One region of the Clostridium sardiniense genome, then DNA from elsewhere that is predicted to be linked to it. Evidence: a T-box and tRNA genes for the amino acid it is inferred to sense, from the RefSeq annotation. Region 1 holds a T-box; the other regions hold tRNA genes.

Region 1 (6,775 bases):
CTTTATACTTATTTACTACTTTATCATAATATATCTTTATTGTAGCCATTGTTGGTGATGCTAAAAGCATTCCTAAAGGTCCAAAGAAACCTCCACCAAGTGTTACTCCAAATATAACCCAAAATGGTCCAATTCCAACTTTTCCACTTACTAGCTTAGGTTCTAAATACCAAGCATCGAATTGTTGAAGTGCAAGTAAGAATATAAATACAGCTAGTGCCCTCCAAGGAGATACAAATACAGCTACTATAGAACAAACTACCATACCCACAAAAGGTCCAAAGTATGGAATCATGTTAGTAAAACCAACTACAACTGCTAATAATATGGCATAAGGCACTTTTAATACCATTAACCCAACAAGAGACATAAGTCCTATTATCAATGAATCTAGAGCCTTTATACCTATATATGTACCAATCATATAATTATATACTCTAGTTAAATTAAGTATTTTATTTCCCCACTTCTCACCTATAAGCATCATAAGTAATAACTTTGCTTGTTTTATAAATTTCTCTTTATCAAGTAATATATAAATTGATATTAAGAATCCAAAGCCAAACATTATTATATCTGTAGTTATAGATACAAGTGATCCAGCTGTGCTTTCTAATATTGAAACTAAAATAGTTCCCGCCTTAGTTGACAATGATGTTAAAGTCTGTAGTATGCCAGCATCTTTCATTAATTCATAGAATTTATCATTTTCAAGTGCTGAATTGACCCAACCTTGTACTGTGCTTACATAGTCTGGTATATCTTTGGTAATAGAAACTATGCTATCTATAATACTAGGTATACCATATAATCCTATAAGAACTATTATTCCTAGTACAATAAAATATGTTAATCCTACCGCTGGCCCCCTCTTTAACTTCAATCTCTTCTCAAATAATTTCATAATTGGATTTAATACATATGCAAAAATTAATGCAAACATAAATGGCTTAAGTACTACTAAAAACTGTTTAAATACAGCTAGATAAACTGCATAGTTATCAACAATTTTATAACCTATAAAGGCTACTAAAGCGAATATTAAAACATCTTTATACTTTATATTTTTATTAAAACTCACTCCATCCCATCACCTTTCTTCTAGTCTTTTCCGTCTATATTGAATTATATCACATATGATATTTCTGTATACAAGTAAGTAATAAAGTTTAACATATTCTTAGGAAATGTTAAAAAAGTGCTAGAGAATATAAACTCTCTAGCACTTTTAAAATATTACATCTTTTCTACAACTTCTATTCCAATTAATCCTAACCCATTCTTGATTACTTGTAAACTTGCCTTTACTAATGCAAGTCTTGCTTTTTTAAGTTCTTCATCTTCTAAATTTAATACTGAATGAGCATTATAGAATTTATTAAATGATTTTGCTACATCAACTACATATCTAGTTACAACTGATGGCTCAAGCTTTTCAATTGCTAAATGTATATTTTTCTTAAAGCTTTCTAAAGCTTTTATTAATTCAAACTCTTCTTTTGAATCTAACTTACTATAATCTACATTTGTTAAATCAACTTCTCCAGCTCTTTCTAATATGCTGTTACCTCTTGCATATGAGTATTGAACATATGGACCTGTTTCTCCTTCAAATGAAAGTATTTCTTTCCAATCAAAGATTATATCTTTTTCTCTTGAATTCTTAAGATAAGTAAATACAACTGCACCTATACCTATCTTTTTAGCAACTTCTTCTTTATTTTCAAGTTCTGGGTTCTTTTCATTTATGATTTCTAAAGTTTTAGCTATAGCTTCATTTAATAAATCATCTAAAAGTATTACTTTACCTTTTCTTGTTGACATTCCGCCATCCGGGAACTTAACTAATCCAAAGCCTACATGGACACAATCTTTAGCCCAATCTTTTCCTGCAAGTTCTAATGTCTTAAATACTTGCTTGAAATGTAATGCTTGAGGTGTTCCTACAACATAGATACACTTATCAAAATCATAAGTATTCTTTCTGTAATTTGCAGCAGCTAAATCTCTTGTCGCGTATATAGTTGCTCCATCGCCTTTAAGAACTATACAAGGGGGCATGTTGTATTCATCAAGCATAACAACTTGTGCTCCATTACTTTCTGTAAGTAAGTTCTTTTCTTTTAATTCATCAATTACAACTTGCATCTTGTCATTATAGAATGCTTCTCCTGCTAATGAATCAAATTTAATTCCTAATAAATCATATACTCTATTAAATTCTTTTAAGCTAAGCTCTCTAAATCTCTTCCATAGAGCTGTTTCTTCTGGCTCTCCATCTTCTAGTCTCTTGAAGTGTAATCTTCCTTCATCAACTAATGATGGATCTTTTTCTGCCTCATCATGGAACTTAACATATATTCTTAAAAGCTCTGCTATTGGATCTTTTTCTAAAGCTTCTTCATCAACCCATCTTTTATAAGCTGATATAAGCTTACCAAATTGAGTTCCCCAGTCTCCTAAGTGATTTATTCCAACTACATCATATCCTTCTTCTTTAAATAGCTTATAAAGAGAATTCCCTATAGCTGTTGTACAAAGATGACCAACATGGAAAGGCTTAGCTATATTTGGTGATGAATATTCAACACATACTGTCTTTCCTTCACCAATATTTGATGAACCATATTTATCTCCTTCTTTAATAACTTCCTCTATAGTTGCTTTTGAAAATGCTGCCTTATCAACAAAGAAGTTTACATATGGTCCTAAGTTTGTTATTTTTTCAAACCCTTCTTTATTTATCTTTGAAGCTAGCTCTTCAGATATCATATTTGGAGCTTTTCTCATAACTTTTGCTAATTGGAAGCAAGGAAAAGCATAATCTCCCATCTCTGATTTTGGTGGTATTTCTATAAGTTTTTTAATATCTTCTACATCTAAATCAACATATTGTTTTATTAATTCTGCAATAATTTGTTTATAATCCATTTTCTATTCCTCCTCGTATTCTTTCCGTAAAATATAAAAAACCGTCTCTTATTTATAAAATAAGAGACGGAATAATATCATTTTTTCCGCGGTACCACTCTACTTGCATAAAGAAATGCCACTCTTTTTTGATAACGCAAATGATTAAAATTTGCGGCGATCCCTACTCATTTCAGGTGCTTCTCCAAGGTTCTCTTCAAATAATCTATCTGTAAGGCTTCCACCAAAACTCCTTACTCGCTAAAAAGAATCGATTACTCTACTCTCCTCTTCATTGAATTTATATTTTACTTTCTTTCATATATTATACATAGAGTACTTACATAATGTCAACAAATAGTTAAATATTCTTATTTTTAACACAACAGTTTAAAATGTTGTATAATAGTAATACATATTTAAAATTAACTATTGTTTAAGGAGTTTGTTATGAAAAGAATTGGTGTTATTGAAATAGGTGCTAACTCAGTTACGCTGACTTTAAATGAAGTAGAAGAAGATGGTTATTTTAGGCAAATTGATGAATTAACTACATCTATAAGACTTTGTCAAGATTTAATAGATGGTACTGAATTATCAAGTGAAAAACTTAATATTACCCTATCAAATTTAAGAGCATTTAAATCAATGTGTCAGGTATCAGGAGCTAAAAAAATTATTGCAGTTGCTACAGAAACATTTAGAACTGCATCAAATAGCGATGAATTATTAAATCTAATAAAAAATGAACTTGATATTGATATTACTATCTTAGATGTAGATAAAGAAATATATTATAATTTTCTAGGAGTAGTAAATACTATATATTTTAAAAATTCTCTAATAGTTGATATAGAGGGTACCGCTACCCATTTAGCTTGGGTTAAAGATGGAGAAATAGAAAAACATTATTCAATCCCAGCAGGTACATTAAACCTTACTTCTGAATATAATCTTAAAGATAGAATATTAAGAGAAGACCTAGAAGCTGCTAAAAGTACAATTAATGATTTAATTCATGAATGTACATGGCTTAAAAATTCTAGTTTTGATTCAATCATAGCCGTTGGTGGTACTATTAAAGCTCTTGGAAGGATGGATAGAATCAGAAAGCGCTATCCTTTTGATATTGAGCATAACTATACCCTAACAGATATTGATGTTCATGAAATATATAATTTATTAAAGTGTAAGAGTCTTAAGCAACGTAAACAAGTTCCTGGTCTACCTTTTGAACGTGCAGATATAATTGTTGCTGGACTTTGTATATTCCATAATATACTTTCATATACATCAACAAGTAATGTAATAACCTCAGCTAGAGGTTTAAGAGATGGTATTATCTATGAGTACCTTCAAGATAATTATGATTATGAAAAAAATATGCTAGTATTTAGTATTAAAGGAATCATGAATAAACTTAATATTAATAAAAATCATGCAAAACATGTTTATGAAATATCACAAAATATTTTTGAAGATTTAAAGCCAATACATAGATTAGATGATTCTTATAGAAGAATACTTATAACCTCTGCATTATTGCATGATTGTGGTATAAGCATTGACTATTATAATCATCATAAACACAGTTTTTATGTAATATTAAACTCATCTATAAATGGCTTATCACAAAAAGAATTATTAATGAGCGCTGCCATTGCTGCTTGTCATAGAAACAATCAATATCATATTCCATTCCCTCAATATACTTCTATAATTAATAGAATAGATATTAAGGCTATAGAGTATATTGGTTCTATACTTAAAATAGCTGAAGGACTTGATAGAAGTTTAGAGGGTACCGTTTCTGATATACATGCAACCATTGATAATGAAACAGTTAAATTAGAAGTTAAATCTCAATTAGATTTAGAACTTGAAATTCGTCAAGCTATGAGAAGTGCTCGCTCATTTAAAGAAATATACAATAGAGATCTAGTAATAGAAAAAGTAAATTAAAAAATTAATATATAATAATTAAAGCAGTTAGCCATTTAAGACTAACTGCTTATTTATCATTAGAATATTATACCAAATATTGAACCTACTATATTTGATAATAATTTTAATATTAACTCTGACGGTATTCTAATTATCGGACCTCCAATAAAAATTATAGCTATAAATATTAAAAATTGATATCTATAAAGACTATCTGATATTTTATAAAAATGTTTTGGACTTAAGTCTCTAAGAATACTAAATCCATCAAGTCCTGGTAGTGGCAATAAATTAAATACAAATAAAGTTATATTAATCTGTATTATATATTTTGTTATTATTATAAGTACTGAAAGTAACGATCCACCTAAAATAAACTCTCTATTAACAAGAATTAAAATAAAGTACAATACAGTACCAAAGAATGCAACAATTAAATTAGCAATTGGTCCTGCAATACTTACCTTTAGGTCATCTTTATAATAATTTTTAAAAGCTGATGGATTAGCTTGTACTGGTTTTGCCCATCCTATACCGCAAAATAAGATTAATATAGTTCCTAATGGATCTAAATGATTAATGGGATTTAAATTTAATCTCCCTTGAAACCTTGGTGTTTTATCACCTAATCTGTCTGCCATTTTAGCATGAGCATATTCATGGAATGTAAATCCAATTAATATAGCAGGTATCATAAATATAATATTTTGCAAAAAGCTCATCTATAAATTCTCCTTCTCTCATTTTAAAGTATTATAACATAAAACACAGCTTTAAAAAATGAGCTGTGTTTTATTATTTAAATTATTTATTTTGTGTTTGATCCGTTTTATCAGGAGATGGTTGTTGATTATCATCTCCTCCTGATGATGGTGGATTAGCTGGATTTTTATCCGAATCTTTATCCGGTTGCTTATCTGGTTGCTTATCTGGTTGCTTATCTGGTTCTTTAACCGGCTCTTTAACTGGTTCTTTAACCGGTTGTTTAGTTGGTTGCTTAGCCGGTTGTTTAGCTGGTTTTGAACTACTGTTATTAGTTGTATTAGTTGAAGGCTTCTTAGTAGGTGCTACATAACCTTCATTTTCTTTATCTTCTGGTAATGGTCCATTATCTTTGATATGTTGTTCATTTTCACCCATATACTCAGCAAGTTTATCTTTCCATGCTGCAACACTATAGCTCTTGTCTGTTGGCTTTACATCATTAAATATAAAGTCATGCATCATCTTTGCATTTTGTTCTTTATCTACGATAAGAACCCAACCTTTCTCCTTGTAAAGTCCACCCCATGAAATATCTTCACTTACTGGAACTCTTAATTGTTCAAATTGTAAGCTTGGGAACCTTGAAACAGTATAAGCATAGTTAAGAATCATAACTGGTTCTATATTTGTCTTAACATATGGTAATAACTCTGACATTACAGAAGGGTATTTAAGTACACTTAAATCTTTAAACTTTTGTGTAACTAAATCAATAACTCTTCTTTGTCTTTCAGTTCTTTCATAGTCTCCATCTCCAACTTTTCTAATTCTTGCATAAGCTAAAGCTTGTTGACCATCTAAATGTTGCATTCCAGTTTTTTCTATTTTCGGTGATTTAACCTCTTCATACTCTCCAATAAACTTATTAAGTTCTGGTATCTCATAATCTTTTATATCAACATCAATACCTCCAACTTGATCTACAATTGATTGGAATCCACTAAAGTTAACCATTACATATTTATTTAATGATAAATCAAAGTTATCCTTTATAGTTTGCATTAGTAACTCTGGCCCTCCATATGCTAAGGCTGCATTTATTTTTTGCTCTCCATGACCTGGTATTTTAACTAATGTATCTCTCATGATTGAAGTTAATTTAAGTTTTTTATGATTATTATCTATTGTAGCGATAATTATAGAATCAGCTCTTGCA
Region 2 (6,775 bases), on a different contig from region 1:
GGTGAAAAATCAAAGTGCAAAGAAATAGAAAAAAGCATTAAAGAGCTAAAAAAAGATATTAAAAAGGCCAAAGAAGATTTTGTAGTTAATCTAGGAAAAGAAGGATTTTTAAATGTAGATGACTATAATAATACAAAAATGTATATTGATAAAATAGATATTTTGGATAAAGAAATAATCGAATACAACAAAAAAATCGGAATATTAATGGAAGCTAAAGAAACATTAAATAAAAAATGTGAAAATATAAGTGTAGTTTCTATAGAAGAAATAGATGATTCAATTAAGTGTATGAAGATAGATGAGAAAGAAAAAGAAGATAAATTAAAACAAGAGTTTTCTATAATAGATAATAATATGAATGTTTTAAAAAAGGTTATAGAATTAAATAAGGAATTTAAGGAAAAAGAAGATGAGTATAGAGTTATAGGAGAGCTCTCAGAGCTTTCAAATGGAAGGAAGGCTCCGTATATATCATTTGAAAGATATGTATTAGCGTCATACTTCCAAGATATAATAGATGCAGCAAACTTAAGATTAGAAAAAATGACAGGAGATAGATTCTCTCTTAGAAGAAAAACAAGTAAGAGTAAAGGTGCAGGTCAAAAGGGGTTAGAGCTTGAAGTTTATGATAATTATACAGCAAGTTCAAGAGATGTAAGCTCACTCTCAGGAGGAGAGAGTTTTAAGGCATCGTTATCTTTAGCCCTTGGGTTATCTGATGTAGTTCAGTCAAATAGTGGAGGGGTATCATTAGAAACAATGTTTGTTGATGAAGGTTTTGGTACTTTAGATCCACAATCTCTTGATAATGCTATAGACAGTCTTTTAGATTTACAACGTGGGGGTAGATTGGTCGGTATAATATCTCACGTTGAAGAGCTTAAAGAAAGGGTAGATGCAAAACTTGAAGTAAAGGCAACTAAAAATGGAAGTATAGCAAAATTTAATGTTTTATAATAAAAATGAGATACTTTATAAGTATCTCATTTTTTTACCTTCAATTATTTAGGAGCATATCTTTTACTTTTGCCAAGAGCTTCAGTGTCATACATAATTTCAAAATATCCTTGAGGGTGCTTACATGCAGGACATATTTTGGGAGCTTCAGTCCCTTCATAGATGTATCCACAATTTCTACATTTCCAATATTCTGGTTCATTACGTCTGTATAGAAGATCATCTTTTAAGTTAGCATATAGGTCTAAATAACGTTGTTCATGATGCTTTTCTATTTCTAATATTTTTGAGAATGCAAATGCAACTTCTGGATAACCTTCTTCTTCTGCGACTTTAGCAAATTCAGGATAAGCAGTACCCCATTCTTCTCTCTCGCCTTCAGCTCCATACTTAAGATTATCTAGAGTTGTTCCAAAGCCTATTGGATAATCTGTATCGACGTGAACTTGTGCTGCTCCAAGACCTTCAATCATTAAGTCATAGAAAACCTTAGCATGAGCTCTTTCATTTTCAGCTGTTTCTAAGAATATAGATTCAATTTGCTTATGTCCTTCCTTTGCAGCCACTCTTGAGAAGAATGTATATCTATTTCTAGCTTGAGATTCACCTGCAAATGCCTTAGCTAGATTATCAGCTGTTTTACTTCCTTTTAAACTTTTCATAAAAAATCCCCTTTCAAATAGTTCTCGTTATAGTATTAACTATTTAAAAGAAGATTATGTTTAATTTATATTTCTATTATTTCCCTTAAAGAAAAGAGTTAGTGTATTTGGACCGGCATGACTTCCAATTGCAAGTCCAATATAATTTATAATTACTTCTGTATTATACTTTTCCTTTATCATATTTGCTAAGTTTTTCGCATCATTTAAACAATCGCCATGAGATATGAAAATTGTTTGATTACTAGGATCTACTACTTTTTCTTCAAATTTATTAAATAAAGCTTTTATTGATTTCTTTCTTCCTTTTACTTTACCAAAGTTTTGAAGAGTACCATCATCAGGAATGTAAAGAAGCGGCTTAACTTGAAGTAATGTACCTATAGTAGCCATAGCAGGAGAGATCCTACCCCCACGTTTTAAATGGTTCAAATCGTCAACTGTAAATAGATGATTTACCTTAAGCTTAGTATCTTCTATATATTTAATAACCTCATCTTTTGAAGCTCCATTTTCTCTTAATGTGCATGCATCATAAACTAAAAGTCCTACTCCCAGTGAAGCTGAACGAGTATCTATGATTGATATATCTGCGTTAGGATAAGATTCAAGTATTTCCTCTTTAGCAATTAATGCACTATTATATGTCCCACTTAGTGCTGAAGAGAATGCTAGGTATATAACTGAAATATCTTCTTTAGTATACTTTTCAAAGGCTTCATAAAATCTAAAACTATTTATCTGTGATGTGGTTGGCATTAGACCATTTCTTAAATCATTATAGAAATCTGAATAGCTTAATGATTCTCCACAGTCCTCAACATACTCAGTATTATTTAAATTGCATATAAGACCAATATAATGTATAGAGAATCTATCTATTATATCTTTTGGTAAATCACAACTAGAATCTGTCATTATAATAAAATTTTTAATAATAAAAACCTCCCTTTTATTAATTTATTATACTTAGATATTATCTAATAGTATAAATAGAAATACAAGTTATTAAATTATATCAATAAAATCTTAAAATAATATAATTTTATAAAATTTATTTTATAGAAACAAAAATGAAATTAAAGGATATTATACAAAAAAATGGTTGTTAGTATTCGAAAATAATGATAAAATTTATTTAGGGTTAAAATAGGGGGTAAGGTAGGGAGAATTATGGTCCAAAATAAATTTAAACATAAGGTAAATGAATTATCGAGAGAAGAGATGATATCACTTATAGAGAATTTAAAAGGTAAGCAGGAAATGCAAGAAAAGTTCATACTGAATATATCTCATGATTTAAGATCACCACTAAATGTGATTATGAGCATAAATCAGATGCTAGAATGTGTTAAGAAGAATGAATATTCTAATTATAATGATAAAGAAAAAGAATATTTAAAGATGTTAAAAAGAAATAGCTATAAAATGCTAAAGTTAATAGATAATTTAATTGATGTAACTAGATTAGAGAAAAATTATTTTAAAATGAATAAGAAAAATATAGAAATAGTAAACTTCCTTGAGGATACGATAGGTTCTATAGATAAATATGCAAAACAAAAAGATATAACTCTTATATTTGATACAAATAAAGAGGAATGCATAGTTGCGGTAGATCCTCAATCTCTTGACAGGATATGTATAAACCTTATTTCAAATGCTATAAAATTTTCACCAAGTGGAAGTTATATATATGTAACTCTTATGATAGACGATGAATATATTAAAATTAGTGTAATGGATAATGGTATAGGCGTAAGTGAAGAAGAGCAAAAGAAAATTTTTGATAGATTTGATAGAGGAAATGAAAAGAGTGAGTATAAAGGAAGCGGCATAGGTTTAGATTTAGTTAAATCATTAGTTGGGCTTCATAATGGAAAAGTATCTTTAAAGAGTAAATTAGGAGAAGGTTCTACGTTTACAGTTATGCTTCCTAATATTAAATTAGAAAAAGAAGAAGTCAAGTTTGAAGAACATAGTGACAAGGTTCAATTATTAGAAATAGAGTTTTCAGATATATATCTTTAAATAAGCAATTATAACAAGGAAAGAAGCTTCTAAGTATAGCCTCTTTCCATTTATCTTACCGCAAATAAATTTGCACTGGATTAAAAATTATGATAAGATATTTCTGTTAATAAAAAATAATATATGGGGCGTTAGTTAAATGGATATAACATACCGCTACGGACGGTACATTATGGGTTCGATTCCTATACGCCCTACCAAAATGGTTTAATTTGTAAAGTTAGACCATTTTTTTTAAATAAATATTGGTATATTTTCTTATAATTTTAAGAATAAGGATTAAAATTCTTGTAACTGTACATAGTATAAAATATATAATATAATAAAATGTACTTGAGATTGTAGATAGTTTAAATATTAAGTTATATTTTATTAAGCTATATTTTAGGAGGTAAATGGTTGATTAAAAGATGTAAGGTAAGTGTAATAATACCTGTTTATAACGTAGAGGAATATTTAAGAGAGACATTAGATTCTGTGGTTAATCAAACATTAGACAATTTTGAATTAATAATAGTTAATGATGGGTCAACTGATGGAAGCCAAGCTATTATTGATGAATATGAAAAAAAATATGACATAATAAAGAAAATATATCAAAAAAATAGGGGCCCTGGTGCTGCGAGGAATAGCGGAATAGATATGGCCGTTGGAGAATATATAATCTTTGTAGATTCTGATGATATTATACCGAAGGATTCTTTAAGGCAAAGATATATACAAGCTAAGGAAAGTGATTCAGATTTAAGTATATGTGCTACATGTATGTATGATGGAGAAAATAAATGGCCTATAAAAAGTCATTTTTTAGAAGGATATAAAAGTATAAGGAAAAACTATGAACTACTATGGATCATGGGGCCTTGTAATAAAATATATAAGAGAGATTTAATAAAAAACAATAGATTTCCTGAAGATATAAATTACGGAGAAGATCAAGTATTTGTTCTTAGAGCGTATTTAGAAGCTAATAAGATATTCACTTCCAAATATGTTGGATACTATTATAGGATTAGGAAAAGAGATGGTGGATCACTTACTCAACAAGTATTTGTTGATCCATCAAAAGTGATACAAAATATTACTGAGTTATGGAAATATGTATCATATGATACAAAAAAAGCAGTTGATAATAAAAATGAGTATAATAGCTTGATGAATGCATATTTTTATAGGTTAGTTAATGTTAATATATGGCCACCATTAAAGGAAGCATTTATAGGAAGTAAAAAAGATGATAAACAGAAGGTGTTTAATAGCTTAAAGAATCTTGTTAAAGTAGTAGATATAAGGCATATTGAAAACTTAGGAAAAATTAAAAAAGTTGTTTTCAAGATATTGTATAAGGATAATGATGGTAAATTTATGATTGATGCAATAACGGCATTAGTTTATACAAGTAATAAGTTAGCTATGGCTAGAAAAAAAATAAGTAAGTTAATTAAAAAGTTTAAATAAGATATTAATGTAGTTTTTATTAACTAGGAGGAAATTAAATTGAGCAATCAGTGTAAAGTGAGTGTAATAGTACCTGTATATAATGTAGAAGATTATTTGAGAGAAACTCTTGACTCTATTGTAAATCAAACTTTAGATGATTTTGAAATAATACTAATAGATGATGGTTCTTCTGATAATAGCCCTAATATCATAAAAGAATATGAGGAGAAATATAACAATGTAATTAGTATTTTTCAAAATAATTCAGGACCTGGGCAAGCAAGAAATAATGGTATACAGATAGCTAGAGGAAAATATATCGTATTTGTTGATTCAGATGATGTACTTCCAAGAGACTCATTAGAGGTTAGATATAACATAGCTGAGGAAACTGAATCTGATATAGTTGTATGTGCTACTTGTATGTATGATGGAGAGAAAATGTGGCCTGTAAAAACTCATTTTTTTGAAGAAGGGGCAAAGGATATAAAAAAGAATTATGAATTATTTTGGATGATGGGACCTTGTAATAAAATATATGCTACAGATCTTATACGTGATATTGAATTTCCAAAGGGAATAAATTATGGAGAAGATCAGGTTTTTGTTACAAAAGCCTATATAAGAGCTAAAAAAATATTTAGTTCACAATATATTTCATATTATTATAGAATTAGAAAAGAGGCCGGTGGATCATTAACTCAGCAAGTTTTCGTTAATCCTCATAATGTAATAAATGATATAAAGAAATCATGGATTTTAGCATTAGAAGAAATAAATTCATATATAGATAATGAGCATATAGCAAGGGAATTAGAAAAGGCTTACTTAATAAGATTAATTGATATAAATATATGGCCGCCATTTAAAAAAGCTATAGTAAGCAGAGATATAAATGTTCAGATAGAGGCTATAAAAGGAATGATAGAAATCTTAGATACTATTGATCCAATAATATTTAATCAACTAGAAAAGTTAAGGTGGATATTAATAAATGGAGTAATAGATAAGTTTTTATTTTTATCCAGTGATGCGAAGAAGCAATACATAGAATTACTTGTAAAAGCTTATAAGAAATTAGATGATTATAATATAAACCAGCTTAGATATAATTATAAAAGAATGATGAAATATGTAGAAAAAAGTGTTAAACATAATAGTGAAAAGTATATATATTTTTATTTAGTAAGAAGAAATATTTCTAGAAGAATAACTAAGTTTAAAAATAAAGTTGATAGAAATAGCAATAAGGTAATGTTTTACATGTGTAGCTTATTACCAACAAAAAAAAGCAAAGTTATTTTAGCTAGTAATAAATCGGATAGCTTGACTGGAAATTTGAAATCTATATATTATGAATTAAAAGAGAGAAACATAAGTGATGTTAAGTTATATTTGGATTCAAAGAGAAGCAAAATTGAGACTTTAAAAATGTATTATGATTTTGCTACGGCAAAAACTATTTTACTAGATGATTATTATAGGCAGCTATATGGACTAAAATTTAAAAAGAATGTTGAAATAATTCAAGTATGGCATGCGTGTGGGGCTTTTAAAAAATTTGGGTTTAGCGCTATTGGAAAAAAAGATGGAAATTCGGCTAAATTTGAGGAAAGAGCTCATTCACATTATACAAAAGTTATAGCAAGTTCTAAAAATATAAAGGAAGAATATTCGGAAGC
Region 3 (6,775 bases), on a different contig from region 1:
AATTCTTACCATATCATATAGTTTAAAACTCTCTTTAATCCTGGATATCCACCATTTAAAACCATCCTTCTCATGTTCCTTCCAATCATATATAGGATTACCCCATAACTGTCCATCTTCTGTAAAAGCATCTGGAGGGCAACCTGAGACAACTTCTAAATTCAAATCTTTATCTGTCTTAAATAGCTTAGGATTTGCCCATATATCCGCACTATCTTCCGCTACATATATAGGTATATCTCCTATTATTTTTATTCCATTTTTATTTGCATATGCTCTTAATCTCACCCACTGTTTAAAGAATTCGTATTGAACAAACTTCCAAAAATCTATTTCATAAGATAATTTATCTCTACACTCTTTAAGTATCTTATCTTCTCTCCCTCTTATTCCTTTATCCCAATTTCTCCAGCTGCATAATGCTAAGTTTTTCTTAATCGCCATATATAAAGAATAATCATCTAACCAGAATTTATTTTTGGTTTTAAATTCCTCATAGTCTTTAAAGTCATCCTTATTGAAATTCTTATAAGCTTTGTTTAAAATCTTATATTTAACCGTAAAAAGTAAAGCATAGTCTATGGATTCCCTATTTGCTCCATAACTTTCATTTATATAGTCATCTTCCTTTAATAATCCCTCATCCTTTAATAAGTTAAAATCGATAAAATAAGGATTACCAGCAAAGGCTGAAAAACTTTGATAAGGAGAATCACCATAACTAGTTTGCCCTAGGGGTAAGATCTGCCAATAATGTTGTCCACTTGCCTTTAAGAAATCAATAAAGTCATATGCCTTTTCCCCTAAAGTTCCTATTCCAAAGTCTCCTGGCAATGATGATATATGCATCAATATTCCACTACTTCTTCTCATTACTCCTCCTTTAGATTTAATATTTTTTATAAATATATCTGATATCTTCTACGATCCCAAAATACCTTTTTATTTTATACTTTGTTAAAATTTTAACCTTATTTTATCTATTTGTTAATACTTTAACAATAATCTATTTTTCAAGCACTTAAAAACCATGTCTAAGCGTGTATTTTCAAGGTGTTAGACTTTGTCGAACTTTGCGTGTTATATTTTTAACAATAGTCTTTTAGTTCTTTATCAAGCTTATTTTCTATAATTTTCACTACATTATCTAGATTCTTCTCTCCCTCTGTTTTTATTAAATCAAAGTTATCTATTCCAATATCTTTCACTTTATAAGCCCACTTTATTACATTATCCTCACTTTGTTTATTATCATCATAATTTATGGTTATAAATCCTTTGGATATATCAACATCTATACTTGTAATACCATTTAGCTTACTAAGGGCCTTTTCTAAAAATACTTCATAACTTCTATACTCCTCTGATAACATCTTTAAGCACTTCATCTCTATTACTACTTGCCCTTTCAAACACTCATACACCTTTATTTTTATTAACTTCTTTATTAGTTTTGCTTGTATTCCCATACATTCCCCCTACATACTTAAATTATTTTCATTAAATTATAAAATTTTAACGTTTATCCTAAAATAAAAGTATTATAATTAACTTATATACTTTTATGGAGGTGCTTATTTTGGAAAAATTAGAGCTATTTATTAAAAATCTATGCGGAGAATTCAATAATGATGAACAAATATCTAAAGAAAAAGCTTTAGGAAAAATAATTCATCCAAAAGCTCATCATATAAATGGAGTATGCAATGATAAAATTAAAGATATTCCAGAAGGCTTTAATGGTTACTTTGTTATAGAAGAAAGTTATTATGATATGGGGAACTTCAAAAATATTCTTCCTCATTTATTCTTATTTAAATTAAATAAAGAAGGAAATGTAGTATTAGAATCTTATGAATTACCTAATGCTATATCAAAAGAGGATTTCAGAAATGATAATGTAGATTTAACTATGGATTTTAATGAATTAAAAATATCTCCTAAATTCACTCCAATGATATATTCTTATAAAGATGGTAGCTTTATTGGAGAAAGTATAAGTCATTTTACACCTAGTACAACATTCATATTGAAAGAAAGAATGTCAGATGGTGTTCTAGAGGTAAGTGAAGTGTTTAAAAAGGATGATAAGATAACATTTGGATTCGAATCTCCTATAATATATAAGAGATTGGATTAATGATAATCTTAAACTTAAATTAAAACAAAAAGATAGACGTATATTAAATGTCTATCTTTTTTCTATTCTTTATAATTGTTTTAATTCTTCTAATTTTTTATCTAGCGATTTTGCTAAATATAAAAAGGTAAACTGAAGAGCAAAAAATACTATTGCAGATAATATCTCTATCCATATAGAACTAAATAGCTCAAATTCCATAAAAGATAATAAAATATAGATGGCACTACACAATATTGTAACGAGTGCAGAATGCTTAAATACAATTGCCACCTCTTCTTTACTTAACTTACTGAGTGCTTCCTCTTTACTCATAAATTCCTTCTTCACCTCTAATTTTTATATATAAATTTTTCATTTTTTATTTTCATAGTAAATTATACCATAAAACTATATGATAAACTTATCTTACTATATATAACAAATTTAATGTTTTTAAATTTAACATCGAGATATACTTATTATCTGAAGATCTATTTAACTCTTTAATAGTAATTTTATTTTTTATGATAGCTATAAACTACGCGATAAAATAACTTTATTATTTCATATTCTTTAATAGCTGAGTTAAGAATTTATAGAATCGTCCAACAGATTCTATGCTAAAATGCTCATTTGCAGTATGTACATCAAATATATCTGGTCCAAAACTTATTATTTCTACATCAGATGGTAGTTTTTCTTTAAATATTCCACTTTCAAGCCCTGCATGTAGAGCGGTTATTTGAGGCTCAATTCCAAATAAATTATTATACGTTTTTACGCTTAAATCTTTTATTCTTGATTTCGGTTCATATTGCCACTCTGGATATTCACCATTTTGGTCCATAGCAGCTCCTACGGCATCACAAAGAGCCTCTATTCTATTTACAATCTCATGCGTTTTGCTTCTAACTGCACTTCTTATATCAATAATAAATTTAATTCTATCCTCTAAAGTTTCTACTATCCCAACATTTAAGCTGCTTTCTACTAACCCGTCTATTTCTTTACTCATAGATTGTATGCCATCTGGAACTACAAATAAGAATCTTATTAAACTATCCGTAACCTTTTTAGTTAATTGTTTCTCTAACTTTTCATCACTTTTAACTATAATATGAATATCTGAATCTTCTACTTTATATTCATTCTTAAAGTCTTTTTCTAAATTAGCGCAAATCTCTTTAACTTTTTCTATTTCTTCTTTTCTTACACTAATTATAGTTTTACAAGAACGAGGTATAGCATTAGATTTTGATCCACCATTAATTGTTGCAATATTAAAGTTAACTTCTTTACCTAACGTATATAAAAGTCTTCCCATTAACTTATTAGCATTTCCTCTTTGCTTGTGAATCTCCATTCCAGAATGCCCACCTTTAAGTCCTGCAACCTCTAATTGCAAAGACTCTCCATTAAAATCTTCAAATTCTATTTTTATTTCTGGGTAAACCAGAATTCCACCAGCACAACCTAAAATAAATACTCCCTCTTCTTCAGCATCTATATTTAAAAGAACTTTTCCTTTCAATCCTGATGTGTCTAACTCATTAGCTCCACCCATAACGGTCTCTTCTTCTGTAGTTACTACAAACTCTATTGCTGGATGCTCTATTACATTAGAATCTAATATAGCTAGCCCATATGCTACCGCTATACCATCATCAGCTCCTAAAGTAGTATCTGTTGCATAAACAAATTCATCATCAACAATTCTTAATTTTAATGGATCTTTTTCAAAGTCATGATTACTATGCTTTAGCTTCTCACATACCATATCCATATGACCTTGGATTATAACTCCTGGTATATTCTCATACCCTTTTGTAGCAGGCTTTTTAATTATTACATTTAAAGCCTTATCTTGAATGACTTCAAGATTTCTCTCTTTTGCAAACTTAACAAGATAATCACTAATTTCTTTTTCATTTCCAGAATCATGAGGTATTCTTGTTAAATCTTCAAAAAATTCAAATACTTTTTTAGGTTCTAAATTTTCTAATACTCTCATTTTGCTCTCTCCTTTAAACAATATTTAATCATTACTTAATAGAATTATTTAATCATTAATTCTGTTTTGTTTGATTTATAAATCTTATATAATAATATCTCATTTATTGATTTACTTCCAATAGATCATTCTTTTACTACTTTTTTAGTTTTAATTTCTACACTCTTACATAGTGCTCTAGTACATGGAATTGTAGGTTTCTATCCTATTAATAAACTATTTAATTTTAATACCTTACTCAACGCTCTCTCTGCACTTTAATTAATCTTTTGAAATTTTTTTCTATACTTTAAGACTAGAATACTAATAGAGCTTAACTTGAATTATTTAATGATTATATATTTTATTCAATAAAAAAGGTGACTACGTTCTCGGAAAAACTTTTAGTCACCTTTTTATCACTTTTTAAGCAAAATAAATGACTTAACCTACGTGGTTAAGTCATTTATTTATTGTATATGGCACCCCTAACAGGAATCGAACCTGTATCTATCCCTTAGGAGGGGACTATTCTATCCATTAAACTATAGGGGCGTAACACATTAATTTTATTACAATATAATCTATATGTCAAACATTTATGGAAAATACCACCAACATCTTTCTATAAACTTTCCTCTAAAGCTTATTCGTAATTATTTTCAATAGTTTTCTCAAAATATCATTATAAACTTTTTCACTAAAATAATTAAGAATATAAAAATAGAAGTAGTTAAACTACTTCTATTAGTATTTTATATGCTTTTATTGTTCAACATGTCTTCTAACTCTAATTAAGCTTACTACCGCAGCAAGTATTGGTATTGATGCTGCTATTGTAGCCCCTGATAATATCCATTGCATTGTTGTAAGTTTATTTAAAGTAAATATCAATCTTCCTATTGGAGTAATAAATCCAAGTAATACTATTCCCATCATTATAAATACCAATGCAACTTTAAATGGTGTAAGTGGTAATGCAACCTTAAATAGTATTACCATACTTACTCCTGCAAGCATAAGTACTGCAAGCGTTCTTGCTGTTTCAATAGATGCACCTGCATAGTTATATGATATAGCAAAAGTAGCTGAAACAAATATTGCTATTAGAACACCATTCGGTATACTAGCTGTTAGTATTCTTCCAAGGAATCCTTTTTTAACTCTTTCTGTATTAGGTAGTAGTGCTAAGAATAGTGCTGGTATCCCTATTGCACAACTTCCTATTAATGAAAGCTGTATTGGTTGTATTGGGAATGGAAGTAATAGTATTGAAAATACAACTGCAAGTATTATTGAGTAAGTTGTCTTTGTTAAAAATAACTGTGCTACTCTCTCTAAGTTATTTATTTGCTGTCTTCCTTCAGCAACAACCTTAGGTAATGCACTAAAGTTTGATTTCATAAGCACAAGTTGTGATACTGCTTTTGTGGCATCTGATCCATTTGCCATAGCTATTCCACAATCAGCTTCTTTAAGTGCTAAAACATCGTTAACTCCATCACCTGTCATGGCAACAGTATGCTCATTTTCTTGAAGTGCGATTACAAGTGATTTCTTTTGATGAGGAGTAACTCTTCCAAATACACTATACTTCTCAACTTCTTTTTTTAGCTCTTCCATATCCTCTGGAAGTTCTCTTGCATCTATATAATTTTCAGCACCTTCTACTCCAGCTCTCTTTGCAACTGAAGATACAGTGACAGGATTATCTCCTGATATTACTTTAACTTGAACTCCTTCATCTTTAAAGAATTTTAAAGTTTCTGGAGCATCTTGTCTTATTATGTCTTCAATTAAGATTAATGCAACTTTCTCTACATCTTTAAGCTTTTCTCCTCTTAATGAGTTAAGATCTGATTTTGCAAGTATAAGGACTCTTCTGCCCTTCATCGCTTCTTCTTCAACCTTAGCTTTAATTTCTAGATATTTATTTCCCATTACTATCTCTGGAGCTCCAAATATCCAAGACCCATTATCTTTAGTTACTATTCCTCCCCATTTTCTTTTCGATGAGAAAGGAACCTTTTCTATTATCTCGAGTTCTGAATCTTCTTTATATCTATCTAGTACTGCTTGTTGAGTTGGATTTTTACTAGGTAAATTATGTGCTATAGATGATAATACATCATCTATTTCTTTGTTTTCATAATCTGATAAGTTTATTACATCTATTAATTTTAAAGTACCTTCTGTTATTGTCCCAGTCTTATCTACGCATAAAACATCTACTCTTGCTAAAACTTCAGTTGCTGAAAGCTCTTGTACCAAAGTATCATATTGAGATAACTTTATTATTGCAACAATAAACGTTGCACTTGTAAGTAACACTAAACCTTCTGGTACCATACCTATTATTCCTGATACAGTTCCTATTACCGCATCTTGCCAACTAGCTTTTATAAATATAAGTTGAGTAGTTGCAAGTATTATCCCTATAGGAATTATTAGGAAAAGTAGTACTTTTAATATTTTATTTAATGAATTTTGTAATTCTGAATTTGTTATTTTGAATTTTCTTGCCTCATTTGCAAGTTTTGAAGAATATGTATTAGCTCCAACCTTAGTAATTCTCATATATCCTTCTCCAGCTACAACGAAACTACCAGAAAGAATTTTATCATCTTTTTTCTTATGAATAGGATCTGCTTCTCCTGTAAGCA

The links. A T-box is a leader RNA that pairs with one kind of tRNA and senses whether it is charged. The one in region 1 lies ahead of argS (arginine--tRNA ligase), so its partner is inferred to be a tRNA-Arg.
Region 2: it has a tRNA-Arg gene. The T-box ahead of argS (arginine--tRNA ligase) is inferred to sense a tRNA for this amino acid. The anticodon was not compared.
Region 3: it has a tRNA-Arg gene. The T-box ahead of argS (arginine--tRNA ligase) is inferred to sense a tRNA for this amino acid. The anticodon was not compared.

The regions. Positions count from the first base shown of each region.
Region 1 is NZ_JAIKTU010000011.1:37,161-43,935, forward strand. Features, by position in the region: gene K5V21_RS13530 (AI-2E family transporter) at 1-1,081, opposite strand, end outside; gene argS (arginine--tRNA ligase) at 1,237-2,931, opposite strand; T-box leader at 2,991-3,215, opposite strand; gene K5V21_RS13540 (Ppx/GppA phosphatase family protein) at 3,361-4,872, shown strand; gene K5V21_RS13545 (site-2 protease family protein) at 4,932-5,576, opposite strand; gene K5V21_RS13550 (LCP family glycopolymer transferase) at 5,659-6,775, opposite strand, start outside.
Region 2 is NZ_JAIKTU010000008.1:26,113-32,887, forward strand. Features, by position in the region: gene K5V21_RS10620 (AAA family ATPase) at 1-960, shown strand, start outside; gene rbr (rubrerythrin) at 1,005-1,622, opposite strand; gene K5V21_RS10630 (DegV family protein) at 1,683-2,558, opposite strand; gene K5V21_RS10635 (sensor histidine kinase) at 2,796-3,653, shown strand; tRNA gene K5V21_RS10640 (tRNA-Arg) at 3,779-3,853, shown strand; gene K5V21_RS10645 (glycosyltransferase family 2 protein) at 4,053-5,111, shown strand; gene K5V21_RS10650 (bifunctional glycosyltransferase/CDP-glycerol:glycerophosphate glycerophosphotransferase) at 5,151-6,775, shown strand, end outside.
Region 3 is NZ_JAIKTU010000017.1:4,655-11,429, reverse strand. Features, by position in the region: gene malQ (4-alpha-glucanotransferase) at 1-873, opposite strand, end outside; gene K5V21_RS16870 (heavy-metal-associated domain-containing protein) at 1,089-1,469, opposite strand; gene K5V21_RS16865 (hypothetical protein) at 1,580-2,140, shown strand; gene K5V21_RS16860 (hypothetical protein) at 2,210-2,455, opposite strand; gene K5V21_RS16855 (aminoacyl-histidine dipeptidase) at 2,682-4,133, opposite strand; tRNA gene K5V21_RS16850 (tRNA-Arg) at 4,593-4,667, opposite strand; gene K5V21_RS16845 (cation-translocating P-type ATPase) at 4,878-6,775, opposite strand, start outside.